One region of the Gottfriedia sp. NPDC057991 genome, then DNA from elsewhere that is predicted to be linked to it. Evidence: riboswitches for the same ligand, from Rfam matches in the RefSeq annotation. Region 1 holds a riboswitch; each other region holds the start of a gene.
The links. Region 1 has a riboswitch for S-adenosylmethionine ahead of ACFVR2_RS19315 (2,3-diketo-5-methylthiopentyl-1-phosphate enolase). Riboswitches for the same ligand answer to the same signal wherever they lie in the genome.
Positions count from the first base shown of each region.

Region 2: another riboswitch for S-adenosylmethionine. It lies ahead of ACFVR2_RS11855 (methionine ABC transporter ATP-binding protein); the one in region 1 lies ahead of ACFVR2_RS19315 (2,3-diketo-5-methylthiopentyl-1-phosphate enolase).
Region 3: another riboswitch for S-adenosylmethionine. It lies ahead of metK (methionine adenosyltransferase); the one in region 1 lies ahead of ACFVR2_RS19315 (2,3-diketo-5-methylthiopentyl-1-phosphate enolase).
Region 4: another riboswitch for S-adenosylmethionine. It lies ahead of ACFVR2_RS23550 (trans-sulfuration enzyme family protein); the one in region 1 lies ahead of ACFVR2_RS19315 (2,3-diketo-5-methylthiopentyl-1-phosphate enolase).

Region 1 is NZ_JBHVQN010000006.1:93,650-96,801, reverse strand. Features, by position in the region: gene ACFVR2_RS19325 (carbon-nitrogen family hydrolase) at 1-4, opposite strand, end outside; gene ACFVR2_RS19320 (pyridoxal phosphate-dependent aminotransferase) at 148-1,335, shown strand; SAM riboswitch class I at 1,393-1,496, shown strand; gene ACFVR2_RS19315 (2,3-diketo-5-methylthiopentyl-1-phosphate enolase) at 1,561-2,781, shown strand; gene ACFVR2_RS19310 (2-hydroxy-3-keto-5-methylthiopentenyl-1-phosphate phosphatase) at 2,788-3,152, shown strand, end outside.
Region 2 is NZ_JBHVQN010000003.1:63,030-66,181, forward strand. Features, by position in the region: gene ACFVR2_RS11850 (methionine ABC transporter permease) at 1-155, opposite strand, end outside; gene ACFVR2_RS11855 (methionine ABC transporter ATP-binding protein) at 157-1,161, opposite strand; SAM riboswitch class I at 1,301-1,411, opposite strand; gene ACFVR2_RS11860 (hypothetical protein) at 1,490-1,852, opposite strand; gene ACFVR2_RS11865 (thioredoxin family protein) at 2,057-2,380, opposite strand; gene ACFVR2_RS11870 (ribonuclease M5) at 2,396-2,746, opposite strand; gene gcvH (glycine cleavage system protein GcvH) at 2,963-3,152, opposite strand, start outside.
Region 3 is NZ_JBHVQN010000007.1:240,433-243,584, forward strand. Features, by position in the region: gene ACFVR2_RS21925 (NAD(P)-dependent alcohol dehydrogenase) at 1-362, opposite strand, end outside; gene metK (methionine adenosyltransferase) at 519-1,715, opposite strand; SAM riboswitch class I at 1,924-2,038, opposite strand; gene pckA (phosphoenolpyruvate carboxykinase (ATP)) at 2,350-3,152, shown strand, end outside.
Region 4 is NZ_JBHVQN010000009.1:78,881-82,032, reverse strand. Features, by position in the region: gene ACFVR2_RS23555 (trans-sulfuration enzyme family protein) at 1-644, opposite strand, end outside; gene ACFVR2_RS23550 (trans-sulfuration enzyme family protein) at 650-1,819, opposite strand; SAM riboswitch class I at 1,902-2,005, opposite strand; gene ACFVR2_RS23545 (ATP-dependent DNA helicase) at 2,084-3,152, opposite strand, start outside.

The DNA.
Region 1 (3,152 bases):
TAATCACAATTTATTCACCCTATTCTAAATTTTATAGACATTTTTAAATCGAGCATATATGATGGTGAAAGTTATTGCAACAGTCGTTCATGAAAATCATTCGGTTAAGAAACGATCTAATCAAATTAATTTTATTATATTTTTGGAGTGATTAACTTGAATCATAGTAAACTATTAAACAATTTACCAAAACAATTTTTTGCTTCACTAGTCCAAAAAGTAAATCAGTCAATAGGTAATGGTCATGATGTCATTAATCTTGGTCAAGGAAATCCAGACCAACCTACACCCGACCATATTATAAAAGCTTTACAAAAGTCAGTTGAAAACCCTTTAACCCATCGTTATTCTCCGTTTAGAGGAATGAGCTCATTAAAAAATGCTGTTGTAGAATTTTATAAACGAGAGTATGATGTTGATTTAGACCCAGAGGAAGAAGTAGCCATATTATTCGGTGGAAAAGCTGGATTAGTTGAGCTACCACTTTGTTTATGTGACGCGGGAGATACAATTTTAGTTCCAGACCCAGGCTATCCAGACTATTTATCTGGTATATCTCTTTCAAAAACAGTACCATACATGCTTCCATTACTTGAACAAAATCAATTTTTACCAGATTATAAATTAATCCCTCAGGATGTTTTGGATGCTAGTAAAATATTATTTATCAATTATCCAAATAATCCCACAGGTGCTATAGCAACAGAAGAATTTTTTAAAGAAACAGTTGAGCTTGCAAGAAATAATCAGATTACAGTTTGTCATGATTTTGCTTACGGAGCATTTGGTTTTGACGGAAAAAAACCTTTAAGTTATCTTCAAACACCAGGAGCAAAGGAATGCGGGATTGAAATTTATACCCTTTCTAAAACTTATAATATGGCTGGTTGGAGAATCGGTTTTGCAGTTGGAAATAAAGAAGTTATTTCAGCAATTAATCTATTACAAGATCATCTTTACGTTAGCATCTTCCCTGCTGTTCAAGAAGCTGCCGCTGTTGCGCTAACTGAATCTCAAGAAAGTGTAAAACAACTATTAGCACTTTATGAAGAGCGTAGAAATGTATTTATTAGTGGTTGCCACGAAATTGGATGGGAAGTAACTGCACCAGCAGGATCCTTTTTTGCATGGTTAAAAATTCCATCTGGTTTTACATCACAGGAATTTGCTGATCTATTACTTGAAAAAGCTCATATTGCAGTCGCTCCAGGAAATGGATTTGGAGAATATGGTGAAGGTTATGTAAGAGTCGGCCTACTATCCGATACTGACAGACTGAAGGAAGCAGTTGCTAGATTAAAAGAGATTGAAATATTTTCAAAATTTAATGTTTGACAATTGTGATTGTTCATGAAATAATTCGATTAGATTAAGAATTCAAAATTAAATATTACTTTATTCAGAGTAGGTGGAGGGACCGAGCCCGATGAAACCCGGCAACCGGCTAGTTAACTAGTACGGTGCTAATTCTCGCAGCATTTGCTGACAGATAAGGTGTAGGTAAACCTCTCCTTAGTGGAGAGGTTTTTTGTTTGATTAAAACTTTTTGGAGGTTTTGAAATGAGTGGAGTAATAGCAACTTACCAAGTTTATGATAAAAATCATCATTTAGAAAAAAAGGCAGAGTCAATCGCTTTAGGTTTAACGGTTGGTTCTTGGACGTCTTTACCTCAAAATGATCAAATTCAATTACAAAAACATAAAGGTAAAGTTCTTTCAGTTCGTGAAATAGAATGCGAAGAAAATATCGTTAACTTTTTAGGATATAAACCGACAAAAGGGATTATTGAAATCTATTATCCTAGCTTAAATTTTTCAGCTGATCTTCCAGCTATTTTAACAACCGTTTTCGGTAAGCTATCCCTTGATGGTGAAATTAAACTAATTGATTTAAATTTTACTAATGACATTTTAACTCTTTTTCCGGGTCCAAAGTTTGGTATTAAAGGCATTCGGGAGAAATTGGATGTATATGATCGACCTTTATTAATGAGCATTTTCAAATCAATTATCGGCAGAGATATTCAATACATTTCAGAGGAATTAAAAAAGCAAGCTTTAGGCGGCGTTGATTTAATTAAAGACGACGAGATACTTTTTGACACGAATACATCTATAACGGATCGCGTGACTAATGGTAAAAATATTTTGAACCAAGTTTATGAAAAAACAGGACACAAAACATTATACGCGGTGAATTTAACTGGCCGTACATATGAGTTAAAAGAAAAAGCATTACGTGCTGCTGAAGCTGGTGCTGATGTATTTTTATTAAATGTGTTCTCGTATGGAATCGATGTTCTTCAAGGTTTGGCAGAGGATCCATCAATTAATGTTCCAATTATGGCCCATCCTGCTGTATCGGGTGCGTTTACAGCATCACCAATTTATGGAATTGACACAGGATTATTGCTAGGGAAACTTTTACGAATTGCGGGTGCAGATTTTAGTTTATTCCCTTCGCCATATGGTTCAGTTGCATTACAAAAAGAGACAGCTTTAAAAATTGCTGAAAATTTAACAATATCAAATGGATTAAAAGAGTCATTCCCAGTACCTTCTGCTGGAATTCACCCTGCACTTGTGCCTCAATTAATTCAAGATTTTGGAATTGAGCAAGTCATCAACGCTGGCGGCGGTGTTCATGGTCATCCGGATGGACCAATTGGTGGAGGTAATGCATTTAGAGAAGCAATTTCAGCAACATTGTCTGGAGTTGAACTAAAAGACTACGCACTTCCAAATACATCACTGCAAAAAGCATTACAACTTTGGGGGTAAACAACAATGGCAATAAAGATTTTTTGTGATTTTGATGGAACAATTACTGAGGGAGACAATATCGTTAATTTAATTAAAGAATTTGCTCCACCGTCAGTAAGTGAATTAACAGGTGAAGTATTAAATGGCAATCTATCAATTCGAGAAGGCGTAGAGAAAATGTTTGCTACAATTCCTTCAACGAAAAAACAAGAAATGACCGATTTTGTAATCGATCGTACTGTCATTCGAGATGGTTTTAGCGATTTTATTCAATTTGTAAGCGTTCAACAATATGAGTTAAAAGTTGTAAGTGGCGGACTAGATTTTTTCGTTCGTCCTATATTAGAGGATTACCTTCCACTTTCGGATATTTTATGTAATCGTACAGA
Region 2 (3,152 bases), on a different contig from region 1:
TCAAGAAGCTGATCTTTACTAGTTAAAAATAAGAATAAACCTATTATTAGTCCAAAAATGAACGTTGCAAGCGCAGCGATTACTGTCATGAATAATGTTTCTTGAGTAGCTAAAAGCATTGCATCCCAATCAACATTCGGAAAAAGTTGTGTCATCTTATGCTACCTCCACTTCAACTTGTTTTGATTCTAAATAAGCGATTGCTTCTTTGATGTTTTTTATGTCACCAACAAGTTGAATCTTCATTGTCCCATAAGAGCCTTCAGCGGTTTGAACAATTTTTCCTTGCAAAATGTTAATCTCAATATCAAAGTGCTTAACTACCTCAGAAATATGCGGCTGATCTGCTTGACCATTTTTAAATGTTAGCTTGTAAGTATTATCTTTCCCATCACATTGAGAAATTACTTCACCTTCATCATTGCCTTTAATTTGTGTCACAAATTTCTTTGTAATTGGTTGTTTAGGGCGAGTAAATACATCAACAACATGGCCTTCTTCTACTACATTTCCGTTTTCCATTACAGCTACTCGTTGGCAAATCTTTTGAATTACATGCATTTCATGGGTAATCAGGATGATTGTAATACCAAGCTGTTTATTAATATTTGTCAATAAAGCTAATATTGAATCTGTTGTTTCTGGATCTAATGCCGAAGTCGCTTCATCACATAAAAGAACATCTGGATTATTAGCAAGTGCTCTTGCAATTCCGACACGTTGCTTTTGACCTCCACTTAGTTCAGAAGGATAAGCATTTTCTCTACCTTCAAGTCCTACAAGTTTAATTAATTCTTTCGCACGATTAATGCTTTCCTTTTTTGAAACTTTAGCAATTTCAAGAGGGAAAAGTATATTTTCTAACACAGTTCTTGACCACAATAAGTTAAAATGCTGAAAAATCATTCCTATTTTTTGTCTTGCTTTTCTTAATTGACTAGATGAGCATTTAGAGATCGATTGACCATTAATAATTACTTCACCTGATGTAGGGGACTCAAGTCCATTTAGCATACGTAATAACGTACTTTTCCCTGCGCCGCTATATCCGATCATGCCAAAAATTTCACCTGCTTCAATATTTAAAGAAACATTTTGTACTGCGGTAACTGTGCCCTTTTTACCTTTGTATATTTTACTTACATTATTTATTTGAATCATACACTTGATCTCCTTTCAAAACATTCTAACAACTTATCTTTCAATTTTTTGTAAGTAAGTACTTTTTTAGTCGCATAAAACAAAAAAACCTTTCAACTCACATGAGCAGAAAGGTTTAACATACAAAAAGTATTCCTTTCTCTCATCTCTCAAAGCATATGCTTTGCAGGAATTAGCACCATTTCAATGACGATCATTGACGGTTGCTGGGTTTCACAGGGCACAGTCCCTCCACCTCTCTCGATAAGAGTTAATCTTACGATCTATTAAGTTGTTTCACGTAATTTCTTTAACGTAAGTCCAATTCTACAAAGTTAGACACTAGTTGTCAACAATTTTCTAAAAGTTTTTTTTCGTTTTCAACACTCGTATATTGAAAAATCGTTTCCATTAGTAGTAATAATCGATAGTTCCCTTCAAAAGAAGCATCATTCAGTTTTAATAAAAGTCCTAACCTTTGCGAACCTGAATTTAGATATTCCCATCCATCTTTTGAAAAGTTAACTCTAAGTTGCGAAATCGAACGATCAATTACCTCGATAAAAGGAGCCTTTTTACTTAACTTTATAAATACTTTTTCATTTAGACAGTTAAATTCTACAATCCTTTCTTCGATTGGCAAAATGATTTGTAAATATTCCTTTTTTATAAATAAGTTTCTTGCTTGTCCTATCCACTCCTTGATTTCCATAATAAACACCTCTCCCGATTTCTTTAATCTTATTTTCTCATAGATAAGAGGTGTATTCTTTATATTTCGCTCGACATTTACTTTGATAAAAATCTATATTTTAATTTTATTTCTACAACATTCAACTCATTTCCCGAGAAATATGTCTAAAATCAGGAAATATTTTTAGCCATATAAAAAGAGTGCAACAAACAGTCTGTGCACTCATCTTTTAATATATAAATTATATTTTTTTAACAATTCATGTAAATATGGTACAGATTGAAAAGCGTAAATTTTTTGTTTCATTTCCCCATTTTCAAAAATAAGTAAACAAGGTACACTTTCAACCTTCCAGCTTTGAGCTTCCTCCACTATTTCATTAATATTCACCTTACATATAGGTAAATTTGGCAGAATCTCATTGACAACTTCTAGCATTTTAGATGCTACTTGGCATGTACCACACATTGCGGTATATATATAAATTACTGTTGTCTCTTTGGAGTGAATCCTTTGTAATATATCATTCTTTGTCCATTGCTGCATAATCTTAATTCCTCTTTAATTTGTTCGTAAATAATCTGTAAAGACTAAAATATCCGCCCCTAATAATACACTAGCTAAATGTTGACTCGGAGCTGTTGCCACTTCTCGATAACTTCGATCAATGTACAGATGCTCTGCCTGTGGAAATTCTCTTTTTAAGAGTCTTCGAAGCTTTTCACCGGCCTCATCTGCATCTACTAACACATAGATTTCTCTTAAATCTAACATTTCAGCAAGCTCATCTAGCTTTGAAGTACCAACTGTACCATTTGTACAGATAATATCTACAGGCTCCTTTATGATCGTCTGTATTTTCCTCTTATCAGTAGTACCTTCGACAATGATAACTTTTCTTTGATCTTCAATATTCACTGGGCATCACCTAATGTATAGGACTCAAAAGCTTTTGACTAAAAATCTTTTGTATATAGTATATTCGATTTCCCCTTAGTTGTTTCCTTTTTTTCCCTAAATGAAAATGTCCCTTTAAATTATGTTTTATGTAAATAAGTTAAGCTTTATTACATTAATTATACACATAAAATAAAAAAGCGCCCAAATTGGACGCTTAATTTTAGATAATTAATCTTGATTGATCATTTCTTCGTATTGACCAGCAGTCATTAACTCATCAAGTTGAGAAGCATTTGTTGCTTCAACAACTACCATCCATGCTTTTTCGTATGGAGATTCGTTTACGAATTCAGGATTTTCATCTAGATCAGAGTTTACTTCAATTACTTTACCACTGATTGGAGCATATAGTTCAGAA
Region 3 (3,152 bases), on a different contig from region 1:
GCTAGAACACCTTCTTCATGTAAAGAGATATATTCAGCATTAGCCCCAAAAGTAAAACCACTATATCCAAAAACTTGATCACCTGTTTTAAAATTTCTTACGTTTTTGCCAACTGTGACTATTTCTCCTGCAAGCTCACAACCCGTTATTTTATTTTTCGGCTTAGTCAGGCCAAACATAAGGCGGGAAGGCAGCCAGTACATATAAGGAAAATCGGAGCTTCGAAGTTTTACATCTCCTGCGGTTACAGTTGTTGCATGGATTTTAATTAATACTTCATCATCTTTTATTTTTGGTTTTTCAACTTCTGTTATTTGAAGAACTTCTGGTGGACCATATTTTGTACATATAATCGCTTTCATAGGTTCCTCCATTACAAACTTTAATTTAGTCATTTAAACCTATGAAAAATGATTTTTAAGTATACCTATATGTAGAATAAAACAGATGTAATGTAATTCTAGCTAAACAAAAAAGACTGAATATAGCATATGCCATATTCAGCCTTAATCATTTTATTATAGACCTGCTTCAGTTTTTAAAACTTCTGCTTTATCAGTACGCTCCCAAGGAAGATCGATATCTGTACGGCCAAAGTGACCATAAGCAGCAGTTTGTTTGTAAATCGGGCGACGTAGGTCAAGCATTTTAATAATTCCAGCTGGACGTAGGTCGAAGTTATTGCGAATTACTTCAACTAATTTTTCTTCTGAAACTTTACCTGTACCAAAAGTATCAATAGCGATAGAAACTGGTTTAGCTACACCAATTGCATATGCTAATTGAACTTCAGCTTTATCAGCTAAGCCAGCAGCTACGATGTTTTTCGCAACGTAACGTGCAGCGTAAGCAGCAGAACGGTCAACTTTAGTTGCATCTTTACCAGAGAATGCGCCACCACCGTGACGAGCATATCCACCGTAAGTATCAACAATAATTTTACGACCTGTTAAACCAGCATCCCCTTGAGGTCCACCGATTACGAAACGACCTGTTGGGTTGATAAAGAATTTTGTGTTTTCATCAATTAACTCAGCAGGTACAACTGGTTTGATTACAAGTTCTTTAATATCATTTTCAATTTGAGCTTGAGTAGCTTCTGGACCATGTTGTGTTGATACAACAATTGCATCAATACGAACTGGTTTGTTGTTTTCATCATACTCAACTGTAACTTGAGTTTTACCGTCTGGACGTAAGTAAGAAACTGTTTCATTTTTTCTAACTTCAGTTAAACGGCGAGCAATTTTGTGAGATAATGAAATTGGAAGTGGCATTAATTCAGGTGTTTCATTAACAGCGAAACCGAACATTAAACCTTGGTCTCCTGCACCGATTGCTTCAATTTCTTCATCTGACATGCTACCTTCACGAGCTTCTAATGCTTGGTCTACACCTAAAGCGATATCTGCTGATTGCTCATCAATAGAAGTTAAAACTGCACATGTATCTGCATCAAATCCGTATTTTGCACGGTCATAACCGATTTCACGGATTGTTTCGCGAACGATTTTTGGGATATCTACATAAGTAGAAGTTGTAATTTCACCTGCAACAAGTACTAAACCTGTTGTAACTGAAGTTTCCGCTGCTACACGAGCATTCGGATCATTTGCTAAAATTGCATCAAGAATTGAATCTGAGATTTGGTCACAGATTTTATCTGGATGTCCTTCTGTAACTGATTCTGAAGTAAATAAACGACGTTGTGACATTGAGTCCCCTCCTAAATTGAATTGACGGATCTCTTTTTTCTCAACATAAGAATAAAAAGTTTGTTCCTATTCCTATGTTTCCCATTTAAGATAAAGATAACTCAGTGTAAATTACGAAATTGCCACTGTACTTAAGTTTTGAGCAAAAAAAAAGCCTTCCTCTTATCAAATATTACCTGAGGAAAGGATTCTTGGTATTTGCCTTTCGCTCTTATCGTCCAAGACATAAAAAAAAGTCTTGCATCAGGTTCAGCACCTTTCACTAAAAGTGAGGTTGCTGGGCTTCGTAGGGCCTGTATCCCTCCACCTACTCGGGATAAGAGAGTATCCGTATGAAAAGTATCATATTAAAATTTCACTTTCTTGTCAACAATTTTCATCATAACTTAGACATAATTCTACAATAACTTTATCTCTACATTCATTTCTATTTAATGGGAAATTACTAAATATTATATTTACATTTATATAACTTACTTCATTTAATAAGTAAATTTTACTCAAATTTATTTTTTAATCAAATTCATAACACATTTTGCCAACTAATAGTATACACTATTAAAATAAATGTGTTATACTATTTATCGAGATACCTACATGGCAGACAAATATATTTAAAGGATGGTATTAGTATATGAAGACAGTTGATGTAAACTTTGAATTAAACGAATTACTTACTAGTAATCAAATGTATAACCAACTAAGCGTTTCTGAGTTAGTTGAAAAAGTCCTAACAAGACAAGAAGGAATTTTAACGTCAACAGGAGCAGTTAGCGTTTCAACAGGCAAATATACTGGACGTTCACCTAAAGATAAATTTATTGTTCAAGAGGCATCTGTTGAAAATTTAATCGATTGGGGTTCAGTAAATCAACCAATCTCTGCTGACGTATTCGAAAAATTATATAGCAAAGTACTTAACTACTTAAAAGATCGTAACGAATTATTCTTATTTAAAGGATTTGCTGGTGCTGATACTGAGTATCGTTTACCTATCCAAGTAATTAACGAATTTGCATGGCACAACTTATTTGCTCATCAATTATTTATTCGCCCAACTGAGCAAGAGCTTCAAACACATGAAGCAGAGTTTACAATTGTTTCTGCTCCGACATTTAAAGCAGACCCTGTAGTTGATGGAACAAATTCAGAGGCATTTGTTATTGTATCATTTGAAAAGAAAATAATCTTAATTGGTGGTACGGAATATGCTGGAGAAATGAAAAAATCTATTTTCTCAATCATGAATTTCCTATTACCACAAAATAATGTTTTACCAATGCACTGTTCTGCTAACGTTGGTAGCGAAGGCGATGTAGCATTATTCTTTGGACTTTCAGGAACTGGTAAAACTACATTATCTGCAGATGCAGACCGTAAACTAATCGGTGATGACGAGCACGGCTGGTCAGATAATGGCGTATTCAATATTGAAGG
Region 4 (3,152 bases), on a different contig from region 1:
AGTTCTTCTGAATTTACGACCGCTAATCCTCCGATTACATCGCTATGACCTGCAATAAACTTTGTTGCACTATGAACGACAATATCAGCTCCTAAGTCTAATGGTCTTTGTAAATATGGTGATAAAAAACTATTATCTACAATGACAAGGATGTCATTTTCTTTTGCAATTTTAATTGCACTACTTAAGTCAGTAATTTTCAAAAGAGGGTTAGAAGGTGTTTCTAAATAAAGTCCTTTTGTATTTGGCTTTATTCCAGCTTCAATCTCTTGTAAATTAGAAGCGTCTACAAAGGTAAAATCGATTCCGAAACGATTTAATACTTTTGTCGCTATTCTAAATGTCCCTCCATAAACATCTTCACAAATGACAATATGATCTCCAGCTGAGAACAAAGATAATACAGAAGAGATTGCAGCCATTCCTGATGAAAACGCAAAGCCACGTACACCATTTTCTAATTTTGCAATTGTATTTTCTAACGCTTCTCTTGTTGGATTTCCACTTCTCGCATAGTCGTACTTACCAAAATTCTCTATATCAAATTGATGAAATGTTGATGTCTGATAAATTGGTATACTCAATGCACCTGTCACCTGATCAATTTCATTTCCGTTATGAATTAGTTTCGTTCCAAATTGCATGCTCATCACCCCAATGCATTTTCTAAGTCATTTAATAAATCATCAATATGTTCAATTCCAACTGATAATCGTAGTGTATGGTCATCTAGACCAAGCTTTCGTTTAAATTCCTCTGGCATTTCTGAATGAGTTTGCGTATGTGGATACGTAATTAATGATTCAACACCACCTAAGCTTTCTGCGAATGTAATGACTTTTACACTTCCTAAAACTTGTTCAACTAAACTTAAATCCTTCACTTTAAATGAAATCATTGCACCAAATCCAGTTGCCTGTTCTTTAATAATTGAATATCCCTTATGCGTTGGTAATCCTACATAATATACTTCAGTAACATTTGGATGATTTTCTAAAAACTTCGCAAGTACAATCGCATTTTTTTGACTGTATTCCATGCGTAAATGCAATGTTTTAATACCTCTTAAGATTAACCAAGAGTCAAATGGAGCTAATGTTGCACCTGTTGATTTTTGATAATAGCGAATTCGTTCATTCGTATTTTCTGAATTCGTTACGACGAAGCCAGCTAGTGTATCATTATGACCACCTAAATACTTTGTTCCACTATGAACAACAACATCTGCCCCTAATTCAATTGGTCTAAAGAAATAAGGAGTTAAAAATGTATTATCGACAATTACAATAATATCTCGTTTTTTTGCAATCTCTACTACTCTTTTTAAATCAGTTACTTTCATCATTGGATTTGAAGGTGTTTCAATAAAAATTCCTTTTGTGTTCGGTTTAAGTGCATCAAGAATATTTTCAATTTCAGTCGTATCAACAAAATTATGCTCAAGTCCATATGGCGAATAAATTTCTTCGAATAAGCGATATGTACCCCCGTATAAATCATCTGAAACAATTAGATGATCACCCTTTTTAAATAAGCTTAATACTGCAGTAACGGCTGCATTTCCTGTTGCGAATGCAACACCATAATTTGCACTTTCTAATTTTGCAACAGTATTTTCGACTTCTTCTCGAGTTGGATTTTGTAATCTTGCATAATCATATCCAGTCGATTGATGAAGTCCTGCATGTTTAAATGTAGCAGATTGATAAATTGGATAACTAATTGCACCAGTTAATGGATCATATCCTTTGCTACCATGCACAGCTACCGTTTCAATCGATTTTTTATTCGTGTTTAAAGCCTCTTTTGTGTTAGTCATTATAAATCCCCCATTTTAGTCAAATAAAAAAACCACTTCCTAAAAAATAAGAAGTGGTTATGTCTGTAAAATAAACATATCGCTCTTATCTTCCAGGTTTTTCACCTGCAGGATTTAGCACTTTCTAGTATTTACTAGAGTTGCCGGGTTTCGTCGGGCCAGTCCCTCCACCGCTCTTGATAAGATTATTTAATTATATTGTAAGTATATTAAAAACTCTGATTATTATCAATCGTTTTTTTTGAATTATTTAATTATTAACTCTTACTTCCATTCTTCAGGTACTAAACTTCGATAAAGTGAACTCTTATATCGATCATCAATTAGTAATAAAGTCCCTTCATCTGATTCAGATCGGATAACTCTTCCACCCGCTTGCATTACTTTATTCATACCTGGAAAGACATATGCATAATAATACCCATTTTTTCCAACCGAATTAAAATGCTCCTTTAAAATATTTCTTTCTAAACAAATCTGTGGCAATCCTACACCAACTACTACGACACCGTTTAATCGATCACCCTTTAAATCGATTCCTTCAGAGAATATGCCACCTAATACAGCAAAGCCAACTAACGTTTCCTCATTTAGACTATCAAACTGTAAAAGGAACTCCTCTCGTTCAATTTCAGTCATACCATTTTCTTGAACGATTGTTTTTATGTTAGGGTATTTCTCTTTAAATAAATCAACACTTTGAATTAAATATTGATATGACGGATAAAAAACTAAATAATTACCTTTTCTTTTCGTAATTTCTTTATACACGGAATCAATTAATCTTTCTAAATTTCTTTCACGATCTTGATATCGAGTTGATAGCGGATCAATTGTTACTTCCAGTTGTTCTCTATGAAAAGGAGAATCGATTGAAATTGTATAATCGCGACTTTGATCACCAAGCATATCTTGAAAAAATTGTATTGGCGTTAAAGTAGCTGAAAAATAAATTGTAGAGCGAAATCTTTTTATGACGTCATTTATTACTTTAGAAGGATCAAGGCAAAATAACTTTAAATGAACTTCACTTTTATATAGTTCATAGTAGCATACATAATTTTCATCAAAAAACTCCGCGATTTTGACGAAGTTGAGTGACTCAAAATATGTTTCAAGTAGAAGTTGTTTATTTTCGTCCTCTTCCATTTCCTGTAATTTTATTTCTACGATTTCATTAAATGTATGTAGAAGTTCTAGTAAATCCTCATCTATTTCCTTTGAAACTGGGGTTACTACGTCCTTCCATTTTTTTCTCAATTCAATAAATCGCTTATTTATTTCATTTATTATGGCATAAAGTTCATCTTTTAAATTTTTATACCTATTCTTC